2 regions of the Paenibacillus sp. EKM212P genome follow, and region 2 is predicted to be linked to the other one. Evidence: predicted binding sites of a transcription regulator. Region 2 holds the regulator's gene; the other holds the start of a gene.

Region 1 (10,635 bases), on a different contig from region 2:
CAGGTTGTCAATCACGTCGATTTTGTCTTTTACTTTGGAACCGCCGATAATGGCTGTAAAAGGACGATCTGGGTTTGATAGAGCTTTACCGATTACAGACAATTCTTTCTCCATCAGCAGGCCGGAAACAGCCGGAAGAAGATGCGCGATACCTTCTGTGGAAGCATGAGCACGGTGTGCTGCACCAAATGCGTCATTCACGAAAACGTCGGCCAATTCAGCAAATTGCTTCGCCAATTCAGGATCATTCTTTTCTTCTCCTGCATAGAAACGTACATTTTCAAGCAACAGCACGTCGCCGTTTTGCAGTTCAGCCACTTTCGCTTTAACAGCTTCGCCTACCGATTCGTCCACTTTAACTACTGGCTTTTTCAGCAGCTCAGACAAACGTACGCCAACAGGAGTGAGACGCATGGATTCAACAACCTGACCTTTTGGACGTCCAAAGTGACTCGCCAAAATAACTTTTGCACCTTTTTCAATCAGGTAGTTAATGGTTGGCAAGGTTTCACGAATACGCTTGTCATCCGTAATTTTACCGTCCTCAACCGGAACGTTAAAATCTACACGAACAAACACCCGTTTTCCATTCAGTTCTATATCACGTACGCTCTTTTTGTTCATCTCCATATTCCTCCGCACCCTTATAATTTTACGAAACAGGAATTCAAGGCACATTTGATATATAAAGAGCGGAAACAATAACCTGTTTCCGCTCTATGTTATTGCTCAATAAGACTGTTCTTATTTAGCCAGTTTTGCGAAGTATTCCAACGTGCGGATCAATTGTGCAGTGTAGGACATTTCGTTGTCATACCAAGCTACAGTTTTCACCAGTTGTTTGTCGCCAACAGTCAGAACTTTAGTTTGAGTTGCATCAAACAAAGAACCGTAAGTGATACCTTTGATGTCGGAAGAAACGATTTGATCTTCAGTGTATCCGAAAGTATCAGCATCAGAAGCTTCTTTCATTGCTGCGTTGATTTCTTCAGCAGTTACGTTTTTCTCCAGAACTGTTACCAACTCAGTCAGGGAACCAGTTGCTACTGGAACACGTTGAGCCGCGCCATCCAGTTTACCTTTCAGTTCAGGAATTACCAGACCGATGGCTTTTGCAGCACCAGTTGTGTTAGGAATGATGTTTTCAGCTGCTGCGCGAGCACGACGGAAGTCACCTTTAGCATGTGGAGCATCCAAAGTGTTTTGGTCGCCAGTGTAAGCGTGAATTGTAGTCATCAAACCTTCGATGATACCGAATTTGTCTTGCAGTGTTTTAGCCATAGGAGCCAAGCAGTTTGTTGTGCAAGAAGCACCGGAGATTACAGTTTCAGTACCGTCCAGAATTTCATGGTTTACGTTATAAACGACAGTTTTCATGTCGCCAGTAGCTGGAGCGGAAATAACAACTTTTTTAGCGCCGCCTTTCAAATGTTTCTCAGCAGCTTCTTTAGTTGTGAAGAAACCTGTGCATTCCAGAACGATGTCTACACCCAGGTCTCCCCAAGGCAGTTCTTCAGGGTTGCGGTTAGCCAAAACTTTAACTTCTTTACCGTTTACTTTGAAGAAGCCGTCATGTACTTCTACTTCTCCTTGGAAAGTACCTTGTGTTGTATCATATTTCAACAAATGTGCCAACATTTTGGAATCTGTCAAGTCATTGATTGCTACTACTTCAATACCTTCCACATTTTGAATCCGGCGGAAAGCAAGGCGTCCAATACGTCCGAAACCGTTAATACCAACTTTAACTGTCATGAGTGAGTTCCTCCCAAAGTTCGTTTAGTTTAGTTTTATATATTCAAGACAGACCCGAAAGCCCGTCAAGACAACATTATTCGTAAATCCAATATTAATCATTTAAATAACGACTTACAATCTCAACAGCAGCGCCTTCGTCGGTGACTAGAATGTCCTCTTGCCCGAAACGCAGTACCGCATGAATAGCGGCCGCCTTGTTTTTGCCTCCAGCTACACCTAGAACCGTATCGGTACGCCTAATGTCCTCCAATCGGAGTCCAAGCGTCAGCATTCTGTGAACAACGACGCCATCTTCGTTAAAGTAATAACCAAACGATTCGGCAACGGCCCCCTCACTGCTGATCTGGGCAAAGGTTTCGGGATCAAGTTTACGTCTATGTGCCATCGCTATGGCGTTGCCTATCCCGTGAATGATGATACGACTCTCGCGAATCAGGTTCAATATATCCTGAATGTTCGTATCTTCAAGCAAGGAGTTGTAAGCATGATTGCTGAGCAAATCCGGTACATGGAGCAGACGGTATTGAGCGCCTACCTTGCGAGCCATTGTGGAAGCAATTGTGTTGGCCTGCATTTCCATGCTTTCTCCCAAACCCCCGCGTGCCGGTACAAACCACCCACCCTTAAGCGGGCCACTAGAAGGTAGTGCCAGTTGTTCCGCCACGTCAGCAATCGTCGTGCCGCCTGTTACAGCGACCACATCCTCGTCGTCCATAACACTCAGCAACGCTTTTGCTCCAGCGCGCCCCAACTCCTGCTTTGTTAACGGAGAAGCATCCGAATCCCCTGGAACGACAACCACCTTCCTCAAACCATAGGCTTGACGAATCTGGTCCTCCAATTGGGACAGGCCGAACAAGTTGTTCGCAATCGGCTCCAGCTGTTCCAGCAGATCCAGTCCTGCTTTGCTCACCTTCATGCCTACACTCTCAATCTCAATTAGCCCCTGAGCTTTAAGAAGATCGGTTTCGGCGCGCAACACGCGCTCAGTCATGTTCAGTGAAGCTGCCAGTGTTCTGCGTCCAACAACATCGGACAGCATAATCTGATGCAGGATCGTGTACCTTTTTTTCAAAACATCCATGAGGTCGGGCAGAAGCTGCTTCTGTATTTCTAATATCTTTCGCATGCTTTCCACTCCCGCACACTTCTAAGTTCTGTCTCTAATGCTCTATCTTTAATTGGTCTTAAAACGTCCCGGGATAACTTTTTAAGTCCCACGTATATCTTAACCAATATCTGCTTCACATGCAAGTCTATCTGAACCTATATTTCTCAACCATTTGTCTGAATATGCGCATTTAATAAAAGCTTGCAATTCACTGCTGTATATCATATAATCATCTTTGTTTCCAATTAGCTGTTTAATTAGTTAGTTGTTTGCATTGATTGAACTATGCGCCCGTGGTCCAACGGATATGACGTAGGCCTCCGGAGCCTGAGATCGAGGTTCGATTCCTCGCGGGCGCGCCATTTTAAATGAACGTTTAAATACTTCTACATAATGTTTTAACCAATAAGAGCGCTGAGGGCTCTTTTTTTTAATCATTAGTTTGACTTTCTTTGACTTTTTGTTTGAAATTGTTTATCATGTGGTTAATACGGTAACAGTTTATAAATAAGGGACGTGTAATCGGCATGTCCACCAAATCCACTAACGATATTTAAGGGAGGTTTTTTGACGTGAGCTATGTTCCTATGGTAGTAGAACAAAGTAACCGCGGCGAACGCGCCTATGACATTTATTCCAGACTGTTGAAGGATCGCATTATTTTGTTAGGCTCGGACGTCAATGACGTTGTAGCCAACTCTATTATTGCGCAAATGCTGTTTTTGGCTGCCGAAGATCCTGAAAAAGATATTCACTTGTATATTAACAGTCCTGGCGGTTCCATTACAGCTGGTATGGCCATTTTTGATACGATGCAATACATTAAACCTGACGTATCTACGATTTGCGTAGGTATGGCGGCTTCCATGGGCGCGTTCTTGCTAAATGCAGGCGCCAAAGGTAAACGTTTCGCTTTGCCAAACAGTGAAATTATGATTCACCAACCACTCGGTGGTGCACAAGGCCAGGCAACGGATATTGAAATCCGTGCACGCCGCATTCTGAAAATGCGTGACAAATTGAACCGCATTCTCGCAGATCGCACAGGCCAACCACTGGAGCGCATTGAAAAAGACACAGACCGTGACTACTTCATGTCCGCTGATGATGCCAAGGAATACGGTATTATTGATAAAGTGCTAACTAGCTCCTCTCCAGAAGGTGTATAAGAGAAGAAATTCGCCTCTCGATAGCTGGTAAATGAAAAAGCTGCCCCGGATGTTCTTATCCGGTAGGCAGCTTTTTTTGCTTTATTGTTTTTTAGGTTATAGACAATTGGAATTGTTTATTTCTACTATTCATTCTGCCCAGCAAAAGGCTTTCCGCCTTGAGGCAGCAATTGACCGAACGAATAGGTAAACTCCGGAATTCCATACGCGTATGGCGCATAATCATACAAATCAAACACGATTGTTACTCCACTGCTCGTCACATAAAAATTCTGATCTGCCGCCAGCTCTTTAAATTTGCCGAATCCTTCGCCAGCCTGAAGCGCATCGATTTTTTTCTTCAAATCAGCATTGAGGAACTTTTTGTAGTTCGGATTTGCCTTCAAAACGTCAGACAATTGCAGCAGTTTACCATCAGCGAGGGAGAACGTATATCCTTTACGTGCCGTCATGCCATGTGCGCCACCCGTATACGAGTAATCCTGCATAATCACACTCAGAATACCATTTTTGTTATAGGCAATCGCAAAATCATTTCCGAACTCATACGGTCTTTCTGTTGTAGCCTCTCCCTCAGCCATCATCTTTTTACCTGCTGCCAATATGCCCTCTGCATGCTTTTTAAGCACATTGTTAATGGCCTGTTGAGCCTCAGGATTCAGTTGGCTGCCGCTGATTTGCGGATACTTAATCTTGTAGGACACCTTCGCATTACTCGAAGCTGGAAGTGTTTGAGACGCAATGGTGATCGGATTTAGCTGGCTTTTACTCAGCGTTACTGTTTTCTGAGCAGCATTCCATTGAGCATCTATGCCTAGATAGTCTTTCAGCAGACTCATAGGAATGTATAGCTTCCCAGCGATCTGTTTGGCATCCATGCTACGTGTATTGATTCCATTGACGTTGACGTAGGCATCCGAGGAAGAAGCCATAATGTAAAGTTTATTGTACCCGCTACCTACGGTATATGTCGCTGTTTTCGCATCATAGCTTACTGGAATCCCCAGGCTGTCACGCAGTGCGGCCACCGGAATCATTGTACTCCCGTTCACTTGAACACCTTTAGCGGGCAACGTTTTACCATTCCATTGGATGGTGATTCCTGGTTGCTGTGTTGTCGCTTGTTTGGTCGATGCTGCCTGGATATAGGAAACGGGAACAGCTGCGACTCCTGCTAAAATCCCTGCTGCCAGCAGTGCTGAACCCCATTTTTTCGCATGCTTACTCATATTAAGTATTCCTCCTGTTATTGATCTGTATTGTCTATGTGTGATAATTACTTTTCTTATTATATCTATACCCTATTGTATGTAGTTTACAATCTGTACACTCTCCGATTTCAATATGTACACCTAATAACCCTTAGCTATGACAGACTCATTACAAAAAGGTTTCGATATACAAAAAGAGCCAGCAAGCCAGCCTCTACGCATGATGCAGGCCGCTTGTGGCTTCGTTTGATGATCTGTATTAGTTCATTTCGTACTGAGCCGACACCTGAACTTTCACTGTTACTTGTCCCGATTGGATCTCTGTCCCGCCACCTGCTACGTCCAAGAGCGATTTTGACATGGCATTTTCACGTTGTGTAAAGACTTGTGCTTCTCCGCCATCTACCGTCACACTCACAAGGGCACCTAACCCGCGTTTGGCTGCTTTAGCTACAGCACTGGCTTTAGATTGTGCGCTTCCCAATGCCTTAGTAATGGCTTCCTCTTCATAAGTCGAAGGGTCTTCCACGGAAAAACGTACATTATCCACGTTATTGGCTCCGGACTTGGTCGCCTCATCCAATAACTGACCGATTTTATCCAAATTGCGGTATTTGACGGAAAGTGTATGGTTGGCAGTGTACCCTTTGAGCTTTTGCCCTTCTTTTTCGTTATAGGTGTAGTCAGGCTGTACATAGAATTGGCTGGTCTGAATGTCATCTGCGCTGATGCTCCACTTTTCTTTCAGCAGTTGTGTAACCTTGTTCAATTTTGTAGCATTGGCTTTTTGAGCAGCCGCTGCCGTATTCCCTTCTGATTGTACACCGATAGAGAGATAAGCAATATTGGGCTTCGCCAATACTTCCCCGCTTCCAGTCACATTAATTACACCGTTTACCGTCGAAGCTGTTGACGCAGCATAGGCACGATCTGCCCCTGTCCATAATCCTCCTGCTACTCCCCCTGCCATTAATGCTCCTGCGAGAACTGCCGTGGCTACTGTTTTTGTCCAAAGTCTCATTGAATTCAACCTCTTTCTTGTAAATGTTTGTACCTTCCAGACGGAAATGACGGAAAAAGGTTGCAGCCAAGCATACATATTTCCGAAACAGAGCATGACCATGGAAATTTTAATTATTTATAACTTGAACTTAATACAGTCTCTATATTCAACAAATCCACACATAGAACAGTTAACGGAGGAGCGTTCGAAGACTTTTTTCTGGATACAAAAAAAGCCCCAAAGGGGGCTTTTCACTAAGAGCATACACCATATTACAAAGCAAATCTTTGTTTATTGATTTTCCAGCTCTACCTTACTAACCAGACTTACTAAAGCGTTTACAGCCTGTTCGGCGTCCGCACCTTCAGCACTAATATTGATTTCTGTACCTGTACTGATCGCAAGACTCATAATACCCATGATACTCTTGGCATTAACTTTTTTGTCTTCTTTTTCCACAAAAATCTCAGATGAATATTTATTCGCTTCCTGTACGAACAACGCAGCAGGTCTGGCGTGCAGTCCTGTTTTCAAGCGTACGACTACCGGATGTTTTGACATGTCAGCTTACCCCCTCATCAAATAAATCTGGACACTACTTACTCCATTTTATTTATCACATTATAACATTAACCCGGGACAGACACTAGAAAAAAAACTAAAAAAACCGGGGCTAAAAGCCCCATGGACACTCTTTTTACGGAATCAGGCCATTTTCGCCCCTAATTTTGTCAGCCATCTCATCAATTTTGCGCAGCCGATGATTTACACCCGATTTACTCACGACCCCTTTGAGCATTTCCCCTACTTCTTTCAAATTCAAATCGGGATGAGCGAGCCGAATTTCTGCCACTTCACGCAGTTTATCCGGCAAGGTCTCCAAACCAACTTCCCTCTCCAGCAACTTAATATTCTCAATTTGCCGGACAGCAGCTCCGATCGTCTTGTTCAAATTAGCCGTTTCACAATTGACAATCCGATTTACGGAATTGCGCATATCGCGCATAATGCGTACATCTTCAAATTTGAACAAGGCTTGATGCGCCCCAATGATGCTGAGCAGTTCGATGATCTTCTCGCCTTCCTTGATGTAGAGAATAAACCCTTTTTTTCGCTCAATACAGCGAGCATTTAGATGAAATTCATTCGCAAGATCAACGAGTGCCTGACAATGCTCCTCATACATCGAAGAAATTTCAAGGTGGTAAGACGATCCTTCAGGATTGTTGACAGAGCCACCTGCCATAAAGGCGCCCCGCAAATAAGCCCTCTTACAACAGTTTTTCCGAACGATATCCCGATTAATCCCGTCAGTGAATAAGAAACCTTCTGTGACGATATAAAGATCCTTTAGCAGTTGCTGCACACCATTGGGAATACGGACAATGTACACATTATTTTTTTTCAAGCGCATTTTTTTCCGTACAAGCAGTTCGATATGAAGTTGAAAATGCTTCTTGATCAAGGAGTAAATCCGCCTTGCAATCGCGGCATTTTCTGTGGACACGTCCAATATCACCCTTTTATTCGACAGTTGTACGGATCCGAGCATACGTATAAGTGCAGATAGTTCCGCTTTCTCACAGCAGGACTGGCTTTCAATCATCGTAAGCTCTTTTTTCGTTTGTGCCGCAAAGGACAAGGGACTCACCTCCTTCTTAATATCCAGTTTTGTACCAATTGGTAAATATGCTGGCTCAATTTGTCGGCATCATGCCGTAAATACGTGCGGAACAGAACTAATGTATCTGCCACCACTTTATATCCCCGGTCGGTCAGCTCGCCCATGTCTACTTGAACTGGCTTGGCTCCCTGCTCGGCATACATTTCCTGTACTTGGGGTGGAATTTCTCCGTTATTTACAATGACATAGTCGAAGAGATGATGCCCTACATGCTCAAAAATAGCTTGCAGGTGATCTCCTACCGTATAACCATCAGTTTCCCCAGGCTGGGTCATGACGTTACAGACAAATATTTTGATAGCGTCTGATTTTACTACAGCTTCAGCGAGTTTAGGTACAAGCAAATTTGGTAATATGCTGGTATATAGACTGCCGGGGCCAATCAAAATCGCATCGGCTTCATTAATGGCCTCTACAGCCTCAGGCAACGGCTCCACGTGAGTCGGTTCAAGAAAGACGCGTTTGATGCGTCCGCCCGCTTCCGGGATCTTGGACTCCCCGGTAATCACCGTGCCATCCTCCATCTCGGCGCTTAGCACAACGCCTTCCTCGGCTGCCGGTAGCACACGTCCCCGGACAGCAAATACACGGCTAAGCTCACGCACCGCCGTTACGAAATCTCCCGATATATCGGTCATCGCTGCTAAAATCAGATTACCCAGGCTATGGCCTGACAATCCTGATCCCGCACCGAAACGGTATTTCAGCATATCTGACATCACTGGTTCCACGTCAGCCAAGGCAGTCAGCACATTGCGAATATCCCCTGGAGGGGGCATCTGCAGCTCACTGCGCAAAATCCCGGAACTTCCGCCATCGTCAGCGACTGTAACAATAGCCGTAATATCTAGCGGCTTTTGCTTTAAGCCCCGCAGCATGACGGACAAGCCGGTTCCGCCGCCCATAACAACAATACGTGGGCGCTCCCGTTGTGATCCGGTCTCTTTCATGATTTCACCTCATTAATGCCGGTCCCGATCAGCATCCCGATGCGAAACAGAAACAGATTCTGTCTCGCTGGCACCCAGCATTTTTCCTAAATACTCCGATATTGCAACAGAACGATGCTTACCGCCAGTACAGCCAATGCCGATAATGACCTGGCTTTTGCCTTCTTTGCGATATTGCGGAATCAAAAAGTGTAACATATCCAGCAACTTGGTCAAGAATGCCTGAGTCTCGGGCCATTTCATGACATAATCATATACATCGCTATCCTGTCCCGTGTGGGGACGTAGTTGGTCCACATAATGGGGATTAGGCAGGAAGCGCACATCGAATATAAGATCGGCATCAATGGGAATACCATACTTGAAGCCAAAAGAAGTAATGTTCACGGAAAGCATACTACTCTCCAGATGAGAAAATCGTGAAATAATCCTCGCCTTTAAGGTTGCAGGCTTCATCACACTTGTATCAATAACCTGTGTAGCTGAGCTTTTTAGTTCTTCCAACATCTTGCGCTCCAAACGAATCCCATCCAAAGGCATGCCGTCTGGAGCCAGCGGATGACGTCTACGGCTTTCCTTATACCGCTGTACGAGAACGCCATCATTCGCATTTAAGAATAAAATTTCACAATGAATCGTAAAATGATCTTTAATATAATTCAAAGATTCCGACAAGGCAGTAAAAAATTCTCGTCCGCGTAAATCAATTACGAGTGCCACCTTGCCTATTTTACCGTTCGACTGCTCAATCAACTCGGCAAATTTGGGAATCAGTACAGGGGGCAAATTATCAACGCAGAAGAAGCCCAAGTCTTCCAGGCTCTGAACCGCAATGGTCTTCCCTGCGCCTGACATCCCCGTAATAATAATGAGCGTTGCCCACGGCGCAGCATTTTTTAGGTTGTCTGTCATATGGACTTCCCTCTCCTTTTGCTTCTTCGCTCTATGCCAGTACCCGTATTATCAATACCTGTGGATCAGGAGCGTAGCAGCAACCCTGCAGCCCCTACGATACCTGCGTCATTGCCTAACACCGCTGGTACGATATATACACCCTTTTGAAGCGGTTCAGGTGCCAGCTTGGCGTATACGCGACGCATCTCTTCAAATAAAAAGTCGCCTGCTTTAGAAACACCGCCGCCTATAATAAACAACTCTGGATTAAGCACAGCGGCAACCGCTGCCATGGATTTCCCCAAATAAAAGGCAGCCCGGTTCACGATACGCAGCGCAACCTCATCTCCAGCTTTAGCAGCATCAAATACTTCCTTGGCAGCAATTTGATCTTCCAGCGCCAGAGAGGTCCGGTCGCCACGTTCCACAGCGTCCTTGGCCATACGAATGATGCCTGTTGCGGAAGATACAGTTTCCAAGCAACCCATTTTGCCACACCCACACTGAATAGCCTCCAGATCAGGTACGACACTGATATGGCCAATTTCTCCGGCCATGCCTGAAGAACCTTGGTATATTTTACCGTTTATAATAATACCGCCACCTACTCCTGTTCCCAGGGTATAGCATACGCAGTTTTCTATGCTTTTGCCTGCACCAGCCCAAGCCTCACCCAGCGCAGCAACATTCGCATCGTTGTCTATTTTCACAGGCTTGCCAATCCGGTTCTCTAGGAGCGCACGGATCGGTACGTCACGAAAGCCAATATTAGGAGCGAGGACAATAATACCATCACGAACATTCGTAAAACCTGCAACGCCTGCACCGACACCCTTTAGTTGATCCCACTCATAA
Region 2 (10,635 bases):
GAATTTGAAGCGGCTATTGAATTATCTCAATATGCTTTTCAGTTTACAATGTCCCTGGAGGATCTGGAGAAAGCTAGGAAGAAGTTCAAACCAGAGCAAACATGGGGAATATTCGACGGACATGACTTGAATGCTAAACTGACTTTGTTACCGCTACAGGTATACATAAACGGTCAGGTTTTTGATATGGGAGGCATTGCTGGTGTGGCAACATGGCCAGAAAAGCGTCGCGGAGGCATGGTTTCACGTTTGTTGACGCATGCGCTTGAAGAGATGAAGTCTGCGGGACAAAGCCTTTCCTTTCTGCATCCCTTCTCCTTTGCCTTCTATCGTAAATTTGGATGGGAAACGTATATTGAATACAAAAAGTATGTCATTCCCATTGAAAAATTCCCTGCAAAACTTAAAACAGAGGGTACAGTCAAACGCGATGTCAAAGATATTTTAGAAATGGACCAAGTGTATCAAGCGTATGCATCTCGTTATAATGGCACGCTGGTACGAGATAAGGAATGGTGGCAAGAGCGGATTTTAAATGAGAACTATCGAACTGCGGTATATTACTCAGAAACAGGCGATCCTCAGGGATATGCACTGTACAAAATTGAAGATAAACAATTGAATTGTGATGAGTTGGTTTATGAAAATGAGACGGCCCGTCAGGCTTTATGGACTTATTTTGCAAATCATGACTCCATGATAACCCATGGTAAATTTATTTACGTTCCAGCAGATGACAATCTGCCATTTTTACTTGATGATCCGCGAATTCAACAGGAGACCGTGCCTTATTTTATGGGCCGTATTGTGGATGCAGCTGCTTTTGTAGAAAGATACCCTTTTGAGCAGGTTGGAGAGGAAACACGTTTAACCTTAAATCTGACAGATCGGTATGCACCATGGAATGAAGGAGTGTGGAGATTAACAATTACTACGGAAGGGAAAGGACATCTGGAGAGAGTGGATACAAGCAATTCATCTGAAAACGCTATGGTAGCTGACTTGAAACTTGGGATTCAGTCACTGACGACTCTGATGCTTGGCTACCAGCAGGCTGATGATCTGTATAAGTGGGGACGTATTGAAGGGGGCAGTGAATCTGTGTCTGCGCTTAAACGTGTAATACCAGTAAAACAAACGTTTTTATTGGATTTTTTCTGATAAAGGCCCATTTAGATCTTCTTATGTTCCGTTTTTCAGGGAATATAACTTGTGTGATTATTATAATTTTCAAAACTCTTTCTGTAATTGGGAAGAGTTTTTTTATGGTATTGTATAAAACATAATTAGATTGCGAAAAATGGTATTGACCCCTTGGCAAAAATGAATAATGTGCTATAATATGAATATAGTCAAAGAAAGTCAAAGTCAATCAAACCTCGTGAGGTTCTGTAGAAGTATTTTGGTGGATTGGCCGTATAAAGTAATTTTGATAGCAAAGAAGCAAACGAGGATCGAAATGATTTGCGTATAGTTAGGAACTGCCTTTTATGAAAATAAGAGAAGTGTATGACTAATCGCAAATAAAGGCCACACTAGAGACAAAACGGTACAATTCCAATGAATGTAGAACAGGCAACAGCCTGAATACAGCTTAGATTCGTGACTTTACCGTTTGGTTAAGTTCAATATACGGCGGACTCTGTGGAGCGTGAAATGTACTTGAATACTTGCGTTTCCGTTAGTGGAGGATGATGAAATGCGCAATGTTTCCGATATTATTGAACAATATTTAAAGAGTATATTGCTGGAAAGTCCCCAAGGTTTAGTGGAGATTCAGCGCAATGATCTGGCTGACCGCTTTTCCTGCGTGCCGTCGCAAATTAATTATGTAATTAGCACCCGGTTTACGCTGGAAAAAGGCTATGTGGTGGAAAGTAAACGCGGTGGCGGGGGCTACATTCGTATTCAGCGAATTCAGCTGCCTGCACAGCATGCCATCCATACACATCTTCATCAGAGCATCGGGGAGGAAATAAGCCAATCGGCAGCAGAAGGACTGATTTATCAGTTAGAGGAGGCCCATTTTTTAAGCAAAAGGGAAGCTAATCTAATGAAGGCTGCTTTATCTAGGGATACATTATTACTGAAGCTTCCCTATCGTGATCAACTGCGAGCAAGATTGCTTAAGGCTATGCTGATTTCGTTGCTGGCGACCAAATAGTGTGTGAATAGAGACTAACGTTTGGATGTAGGGGTTGGTATAAATCCTGACATTGAAGGAGGTGCTTTTATGCTGTGCCAAGAATGTAATATGCGGCCGGCAACTTTGCATTTCACCAAAATTGTGAATGGCGAAAAGACAGAGTTTCATATTTGTGAGACGTGTGCCAAGGAAAAAGGGGAGATGATCCCTGGAACACCTAACGGCTTTTCGATTCATAGCTTGTTGTCGGGGATGCTGGATTTTGACTCCAGCACAAAGAGCCAATCTCCAGGTCACGGTAGTCCGCAGAACCTGCAATGCAAGGACTGTGGTATGACCTATGCACAGTTTAGTAAGCTGGGACGTTTCGGATGCCCGTCGTGCTACCAATATTTTGATAGTCGTTTGGACCCTCTGTTCAAGCGTGTGCATGGCAGTACGAATCATGTTGGTAAAGTTCCGGTTCGCACTGGAGGCCGACTGAAGGTTAAACGGCAAATTGACGATTTGAAAAAAGAGATGCAACAGCATATTGTACAGGAAGAATTCGAATCAGCAGCTGAGCTTAGGGATCAAATCAGAAAGCTTGAAAAAGAAATGACTGAAGAGTAAAGTTTGTGAAGAGTAGGAGGGATGCGTAATGCCCAATATTCGGTTTACGGAGAAGCCGCTAAGTGACTGGATGCGTGGTGATGCTGCGGATTCGGAGATTGTCATTAGCAGCCGGGTGAGAATTGCGCGTAACTTGCAGCATCTGCCTTTTCCCATGCTTGCTACCAATCAGCAGTCGGAAGAAGTACTTCAACGCTTGACGGATATCCTTCAGTATGATGATTTAGGCGGTTTTGGTACTTTTCATACGTTGAAAATATCCGAGTTGGATGAGATCGACAAGCAGGTGCTGGTTGAGAAGCATTTGATTAGTCCTAATTTGGCGAACGAATCTCGTAACGGTGCTGTTTTAATTAGCGATGATGAATCGGTTAGTGTTATGATAAACGAAGAGGATCATCTGCGTATCCAGTGCTTATATCCGGGTTGCCAGGTTAGAGAAGCTTGGGAACGAGCTATGGTTATTGATGATGCATTTGAAGCGCATGTTGATTATGCATTTGATGATCGGAGAGGTTTTCTGACCAGTTGTCCGACGAATGTCGGCACAGGTATGCGAGCTTCGGTGATGATGCATTTGCCTGCATTAGTCATGACTCATCAAATCAATCGTATATTGTCTGCTGTTTCACAGGTAGGTCTTACGGTTCGCGGCATTTACGGTGAAGGCAGCGAAGCGGTCGGAAATTTGTTTCAGGTATCTAATCAGATTACACTGGGACAAACTGAAACGGAAATTATAGAGAATCTACATGGCGTGGTGCTACAAATTATTGAGCACGAGCGTTCTGCCAGAGAACGGCTAATGAATGAATCTATGCTGCGAATTACAGATCGGGTGATGCGTTCATTCGGTATTTTGTCATATGCAGCAGTACTGGATTCCAAGGAGGCTGCACAGCGGCTGTCCGATGTGCGTCTTGGCGTAGATTTAGGGATTTTGGAGCGTCCTTCCACCGCAGCGATGAATGAGCTGAATGTGATGACACAACCCGGGTTCCTGCAAAAAAGCTTTGGGGATAAAATGAATACCGAAGAGCGCGATATGTACCGGGCGAAGCTGATCCGGCAAAAATTAGGCACAACCCTTTAATATATAGAATGATCTGAAATACACACTGTGGAGGTGCAGGATATATGATGTTTGGAAGATTTACGGAACGTGCACAGAAAGTGCTTGCTTTGGCTCAGGAAGAAGCTGTTCGATTGGGACACAACAACATTGGCACAGAGCACATTTTGCTAGGCCTCATTCGTGAAGGTGAAGGAATAGCAGCGAAAGCCTTAATCGGTTTAGGACTGGGACTGGAAAAAATTCAGGATGAAGTGGAAACGCTGATTGGACGCGGTCAAGAGCAACCGACGAACATTGCCTATACTCCACGCGCCAAAAAAGTCATCGAACTGTCTATGGATGAAGCCCGCAAACTGGGCCATACCTATGTAGGTACAGAACATATTTTGCTTGGTCTTATTCGTGAAGGCGAAGGCGTAGCAGCACGTGTACTGAATAACCTGGGCATTAGTCTGAACAAAGCGCGTCAGCAAGTGCTTCAATTACTCGGTAGCAGCGAGGCTGTTTCCAGCCATCACGGTGCTCCAGCTAATGTCAGCACGCCAACTCTGGACAGTCTGGCACGCGATCTGACGGCATCTGCGAAGGAAAACAACCTGGACCCTGTTATTGGGCGTAGCAAGGAAATCGAACGCGTAATTCAGGTGCTCAGCCGCCGTACAAAGAACAATCCGGTTCTGATTGGTGAGCCTGGGGTAGGTAAAACGGCGATTGCCGAAGGATTGGCCCAAAAGATCATAGCGAATGAGATTCCCGAAACGTTGCGCGACAAGCGCGTAATGACACTGGATATGGGTTCTGTGGTAGCAGGCACCAAGTATCGTGGTGAATTCGAGGATCGTTTGAAAAAAATTATGGACGAGATTCGTCAAGCGGGTAATATCGTGTTGTTCATTGATGAGCTGCATACGCTGATTGGTGCTGGTGGAGCGGAAGGCGCAATTGATGCGTCCAACATCCTGAAACCTGCTCTGGCACGTGGCGAGCTGCAATGCATCGGTGCGACCACGCTGGATGAATACCGCAAATATATTGAGAAAGATGCTGCTTTGGAGCGTCGTTTTCAACCAATTACAGTGGATCAACCTTCTCCAGAAGAGGCGATTCAAATCTTGTATGGTCTGCGTGACCGTTACGAAGCGCATCACCGTGTAAAGATCACTGATGAGGCTATTGAAGCAGCCGTAAAATTGTCAGATCGTTATATCACCGACCGCTTCCTGCCAGATAAGGCTATTGACCTTATTGATGAGGCGGGCTCCAAAGTAAGGCTGAATTCTTACACTGTACCGCCAAACCTGAAACAGCTGGAAAACCGTCTGGAAGATATTCGTAAGGAAAAGGATTCAGCGGTACAAAGTCAGGAGTTTGAAAAAGCGGCAGCGCTGCGTGATACAGAGCAAAAAATCCGTGAAGAGTTAGACGTAACGAAAAACCAATGGAAAGAACAACAGGGTCGTACAGATTCCGAAGTTACCCCAGAGGATATCGCTCAAGTCGTTGCAATCTGGACAGGTGTTCCAGTCAGCAAGCTGAAAGAGGAAGAAACACACCGCTTGTTGAATATGGAAGAGTTGCTGCATGAGCGGGTAATTGGACAGGATGAAGCAGTTAAGGCAGTAAGCCGGGCGATTCGCCGGGCACGTGCCGGACTGAAAGATCCGAAGCGTCCAATTGGTTCCTTTATTTTCCTCGGTCCAACTGGGGTTGGTAAAACAGAGCTGGCACGCGCCTTGGCTGAATCCATGTTTGGAGATGAAAATGCGGTTATCCGTATCGATATGTCCGAATATATGGAGAAACACTCCACGTCCCGTCTGGTAGGAGCGCCTCCAGGGTACGTTGGATATGAAGAAGGCGGTCAACTGACTGAGAAGGTACGTCGTAAGCCATACTCTGTTGTGTTGCTGGATGAAATTGAAAAAGCACACCCAGAAGTATTCAATATTCTTCTGCAAGTGCTGGAAGATGGGCGTCTGACAGATTCCAAAGGTCGTGTCGTTGATTTCCGTAATACACTCATCATCCTAACATCTAATGTTGGTGCACAGGCGATTAAACGTAACTCCACGCTTGGTTTTACAGCTGTAGTGGACGCTGGAGCGGATTACGATAATATGAAGGGCAAAGTGATGGATGAACTGAAGAAAAGCTTCCGTCCTGAGTTCTTGAACCGGATTGATGAAATTATCGTTTTCCATTCTCTCGAAGAAAAACATATTGCCGAAATTGTATCACTCATGTCTGAGGAGCTGCGTAAGCGCCTGAATGAGTATGAGGTGGACTTCGAGTTGACAGACAATGCTAAAAAATTCCTTGCCAAGGAAGGCTTTGATCCAGCGTATGGTGCGCGTCCATTGCGTCGTGCAATCCAGAAGCATATTGAAGATCGCCTGTCCGAGGAACTGTTGACTGGCAACATTACTAAAGGTGACTCACTCTTCATTGATGAGGAGAACGGTGCATTGACTGTAACCAAAAAGGATAATGTATCTGCCAAGTCCTAAAGCAGTTTACTAAATAAATAGTAGAAAAGGGTGTCTCGCAAGCTGGAAAGCTATTGCGAAGACACCCTTTTTGTGTATAAAACACGGTGAAAAGGTTGGGTAAATGCTTTGGGAAAGTTTGTGATATTGCTTTACGTCCGCCAAGCTTCAATGGTAAACTTTTATTGTTACAGCTCTTTCTGGGCTGTATGAACATAAATTTGACATCATCGTCGTCAATAAGGAGCCAGGGAACAAAGTATGGCTAAAGTGAAAACTAAATTTTCCTGTACGGAATGTGGTTATGAATCGCCCAAATGGTACGGAAAATGTCCTGGATGCCAGGCATGGAATTCCATGGTCGAAGAAACGGAAAGCGTTGTAAAAACTCAAGGAATGGGGTCTTCCCTTCTTACTCATAGCACAAAAGACAAGCCACTCCCTATTATAGAGGTGGAGAGTGGCAAAGAAACACGAATTTTGACGGGAATTGGCGAATTGAATCGAGTACTCGGTGGAGGTGTGGTGCCGGGTTCACTCGTTTTGGTGGGCGGTGATCCGGGAATCGGTAAATCTACGCTCATGCTGCAAACATCTAATGAACTGGCTTTAACTGGTTTAAAGGTGCTGTACGTGTCTGGGGAGGAATCTGTCCGTCAAACGAAACTCCGTGCAGATCGGCTCGGTGCCTTGTCCCCCAGCCTATACGTATTATGTGAGACGAATTTGGAGACGATTGAAGAAGCGGTGGACAGCTTGAAGCCGGAGTTTTTGGTCATCGACTCGATACAGACTGTATATTTGCCTGAGGTGACGAGTGCACCAGGTAGTGTGGCTCAGGTGCGGGAGTGTACTTCACGCTTTATGCGAATTGCCAAGGGGCTAGGTATTGCTACGGTATTGGTAGGACATGTGACCAAGGAAGGGGCCATTGCAGGTCCGCGTTTGTTGGAACATATGGTTGATTGTGTACTTTATTTTGAAGGAGAGCGTCACCATACGTATCGGTTATTGCGTGCAGTTAAAAATCGTTTTGGTTCTACAAATGAAATTGGTATTTTTGAAATGGCTGAAAGCGGTTTGCGTGAGGTGTCGAATCCTTCTGAACTTTTCCTGTCTGAACGACCACTGGGTGTGGCAGGTTCTACTGTTGTAGCCAGTATGGAAGGAACCCGACCTGTATTGGTTGAACTGCAAGCATTGATTGCAGCTACACATTTTCCCTCTCCACGCCGAATGGGCACAGGAGTCGACCATCATCGAATGGGATTAATCATAGCCGTGCTAGAAAAGCGGATGGGCATGTTTTTGCAAAACCAGGACGCTTATCTCAACGTAGCCGGAGGCGTGAAGTTGGATGAACCGGCGGTGGATTTGGCTATAGCTGTGAGTATTGCTTCCAGCTTTAGGGATGCTCCTACAAAGCCGTATGATGTGATTTTTGGCGAGGTGGGACTGACAGGTGAGGTGCGCGCGGTATCCCGAGCAGAACAGCGAGTACGAGAAGCGGAGAAACTAGGTTTCAAACGGGTGATCATGCCGGAGAAAAGCTTGAAGGGCTGGACACATCCGAAAGGGATACAAATTATAGGAGTAGGAACGGTGGCAGATGCACTGGCAGCCGCATTAGATTAGGGGGCATTGAGAATGAAAGAAGCGAGCCAACTGGATAAAATGAACGATTTGCTGCGGCTTGTGGCACCGGGAACTCCCTTTCGCGACGGGTTGGAAAACGTTTTGCGTGCCAAAACGGGTGCTCTTCTGGTCGTTGGCTATAGCCCAGAAGTTATGGAAGTCGTGGATGGCGGTTTCTCCATCAATTGTGATTTTTCGCCGAACTATTTGTATGAATTGGCTAAAATGGACGGCGCAATCATATTGAGCGAGGATTTAAAACGAATTTTATATGCCAATACACAACTGATTCCGGACTCCTCCATTTCTTCAATTGAGACAGGAATTCGGCACCGGACAGCAGAACGAGTTGCAAAGCAAACTGGCAAATTAGTTGTGTCTATTTCCCAGCGGCGTAATATTATTACCTTGTATCAGGGGACATTACGGTATGCGCTCAAGGAAATCGGGGTGATTTTAACGAAAGCTAATCAGGCTATTCAGACGTTAGAAAAATATAGATCCGTGTTGGGGCAAGCCTCTACGAATTTGACAGCATCTGAATTTGAAGAGCTGGTTACCATGCCAGAAGTCGTTAATGTCATCCAGCGGATCGAAATGGTGCTGCGCATCAAAATGGAAATCAAACGATTTATTAACGAACTCGGAAATGAGGGCCGTCTAATTAGTATGCAGATGGAAGAGCTTGTCAGCAACATTGAGGAAGAAGCTTGGTTGCTGTATAAGGATTATGCCAAAGACGATAGTGACGAGAAGATTCGTGAAATTATATTGGGACTCAAACGTTCTACGGACGACGAATTGTTGGATGTGAATCATATTGTACGTTTACTAGGCTACCCTTCTTCAGCTGCGACATCAGAGGAGTATATTGCTGCACGTGGCTATCGGGTACTGAACAAGATACCGCGTTTGCCGAATGTGATTATTCATAATCTGGTGGAGCGGTTTGGACGTTTTCCACATGTCATCACAGCAACGATAGAAGAACTGGATGAAGTGGATGGTATTGGAGAGGTTCGTGCGCGTACGATTAAAGAAGGTCTTAAACGTTTGCAGGAACAAGTTTTCATTGACAGGCAAATGTAAATGTAATACAGTGAAAGGATTATAATGGAACATACATTGAGGTGAAGAGATGATTACCAAATCAATTCCGAACATGTGTACCTTAGGTAACTTGTTTCTCGGAATGATCGCCATTTTATTGGCTGTAGACGGAAAATACAGTCTTGCCGCTATTATGGTTATTGTCGCCATGTTGTTGGACGGACTGGATGGTAGGATGGCCCGGGTCCTGAATGCCCAAAGCGAATTCGGTAAAGAACTGGACTCCTTATCAGATATGATATCTTTTGGTGTTGCTCCCGCAGTTATTATGTACATGGTTGCTTTTCATGATGCGAATTCGGCTCTCGCTTGGACGGTTACTGCCATTTTCCCGATGTGCGGAGCGTTGCGTTTGGCTCGATTTAACGTACGTCCTGGTGTACCAGGTTATTTTACGGGTTTGCCAATTCCGGCAGCAGGTGGCGTATTAGCCACTTTGTCCTTATTCCATAACGATATTTCATTGTTATACATGTCGATTGCCATGTTGCTGGTTTCTTATTTGATGGTCAGCTCCATGAGATATCCGAATTTTAAAAAGGTCGGCCTTCCGAAAAAAGCGATCTGGGTTGCTCCATGGGTCGTAATTGCAGCGGTGGTGTTGGCTGTTAAATTCCCTGACCAGCTGTCGAAGCTGATTTTTGTACCGCTGGTGCTGTATGCATTGTATGGTATGAAGCTGAACATTCGTAAGCTGTCACGCAGACGTGGACGTGATCGGGAGCGTTCCAGTCAGGAAGAACAGGACGATCAATATCGTCATTCACAGCGCTAGTATCAAGCAAGAACAAGAATAAGCATTTATTTCCTTGAATCATTTTAGGGAGATAAATGCTTTTTTTATGCATAAAAAGTGAAAACACAGGGTTAGTTATGTGGGAAATGGATCATACTGGTAAGAGAAATGCTATGTATCCAATAAGCAGCAGACTATATGCAAAGAAAATAAAGGAGGTATAGAGACTCAATGTGGAGAAAGGCTATTTTAACTTTTACAGGATTGTGCGGAGCATGGTTTGGCTATACGTTATACCAGCGGGTAGGAGGCATTGTATCGTGGATGCCACAATGGTTGAGTGATGGGTCTTTACCGGGAATGATTGTTTGGATGATGGCGGGAGCAGTGCTATTTATGGCTGGGTGTTCATTCGCAGGGGCATCCGTGGCAAATCGATTGCAGCAGGGCATTGAAGGCTTGGTACGAATTCCGATGAACGAGATGATGGCAGGTGTGATTGGTTTAGCGGTGGGATTGACGCTTTCCTTAGCAGTTTATCCGCTTTTTTCATGGTTGGGGGCCCCAGGTCAACTTATCCAGACCGCTGTTACCGTGATATGCGGATATGTAGGATTGATGGTTGGACTAGAAAAGCGGGACGAGCTGTCATCCTTTTGGAGTTCTGGTTTTTTTGGTCGGGGAACGGGTGTAGAAGAACGCAAGCTGGAGGAGCATAAAATATTGGACACCAGCGTCATTATAGATGGGCGTATTGCAGATATTTGCAAGACAGGTTTTATTGAAGGAACGATTGTGATTCCTGAATTTGTGCTGGAGGAGCTTCAGCATATTG

Evidence for each region. The regulator CtsR, encoded in region 2, represses protease genes until heat stress. The targets are predictions, from matches to a motif close to ATGGTCAATAAAGGTCAAACA.
Region 1: a site for CtsR is predicted at 3,309-3,329, ahead of clpP (ATP-dependent Clp endopeptidase proteolytic subunit ClpP). Genes of this name have one in related genera too.

The regions. Positions count from the first base shown of each region.
Region 1 covers NZ_JAAMNR010000009.1:18,963-29,597, reverse strand. The annotation lists gene G9G54_RS21475 (phosphoglycerate kinase) at 1-624, opposite strand, end outside; gene gap (type I glyceraldehyde-3-phosphate dehydrogenase) at 745-1,755, opposite strand; gene G9G54_RS21465 (sugar-binding transcriptional regulator) at 1,850-2,887, opposite strand; tRNA gene G9G54_RS21460 (tRNA-Arg) at 3,157-3,231, shown strand; gene clpP (ATP-dependent Clp endopeptidase proteolytic subunit ClpP) at 3,442-4,038, shown strand; gene G9G54_RS21450 (PdaC/SigV domain-containing protein) at 4,164-5,267, opposite strand; gene G9G54_RS21445 (SIMPL domain-containing protein) at 5,509-6,270, opposite strand; gene G9G54_RS21440 (HPr family phosphocarrier protein) at 6,544-6,813, opposite strand; gene whiA (DNA-binding protein WhiA) at 6,950-7,894, opposite strand; gene G9G54_RS21430 (gluconeogenesis factor YvcK family protein) at 7,900-8,886, opposite strand; gene rapZ (RNase adapter RapZ) at 8,899-9,798, opposite strand; gene G9G54_RS21420 (ROK family glucokinase) at 9,864-10,635, opposite strand, start outside.
Region 2 covers NZ_JAAMNR010000016.1:265-10,899, forward strand. The annotation lists gene G9G54_RS24165 (GNAT family N-acetyltransferase) at 1-1,161, shown strand, start outside; gene G9G54_RS24170 (CtsR family transcriptional regulator) at 1,700-2,164, shown strand; gene G9G54_RS24175 (UvrB/UvrC motif-containing protein) at 2,234-2,758, shown strand; gene G9G54_RS24180 (protein arginine kinase) at 2,787-3,851, shown strand; gene clpC (ATP-dependent protease ATP-binding subunit ClpC) at 3,896-6,340, shown strand; gene radA (DNA repair protein RadA) at 6,581-7,954, shown strand; gene disA (DNA integrity scanning diadenylate cyclase DisA) at 7,967-9,043, shown strand; gene pssA (CDP-diacylglycerol--serine O-phosphatidyltransferase) at 9,093-9,839, shown strand; gene G9G54_RS24205 (PIN/TRAM domain-containing protein) at 10,032-10,635, shown strand, end outside.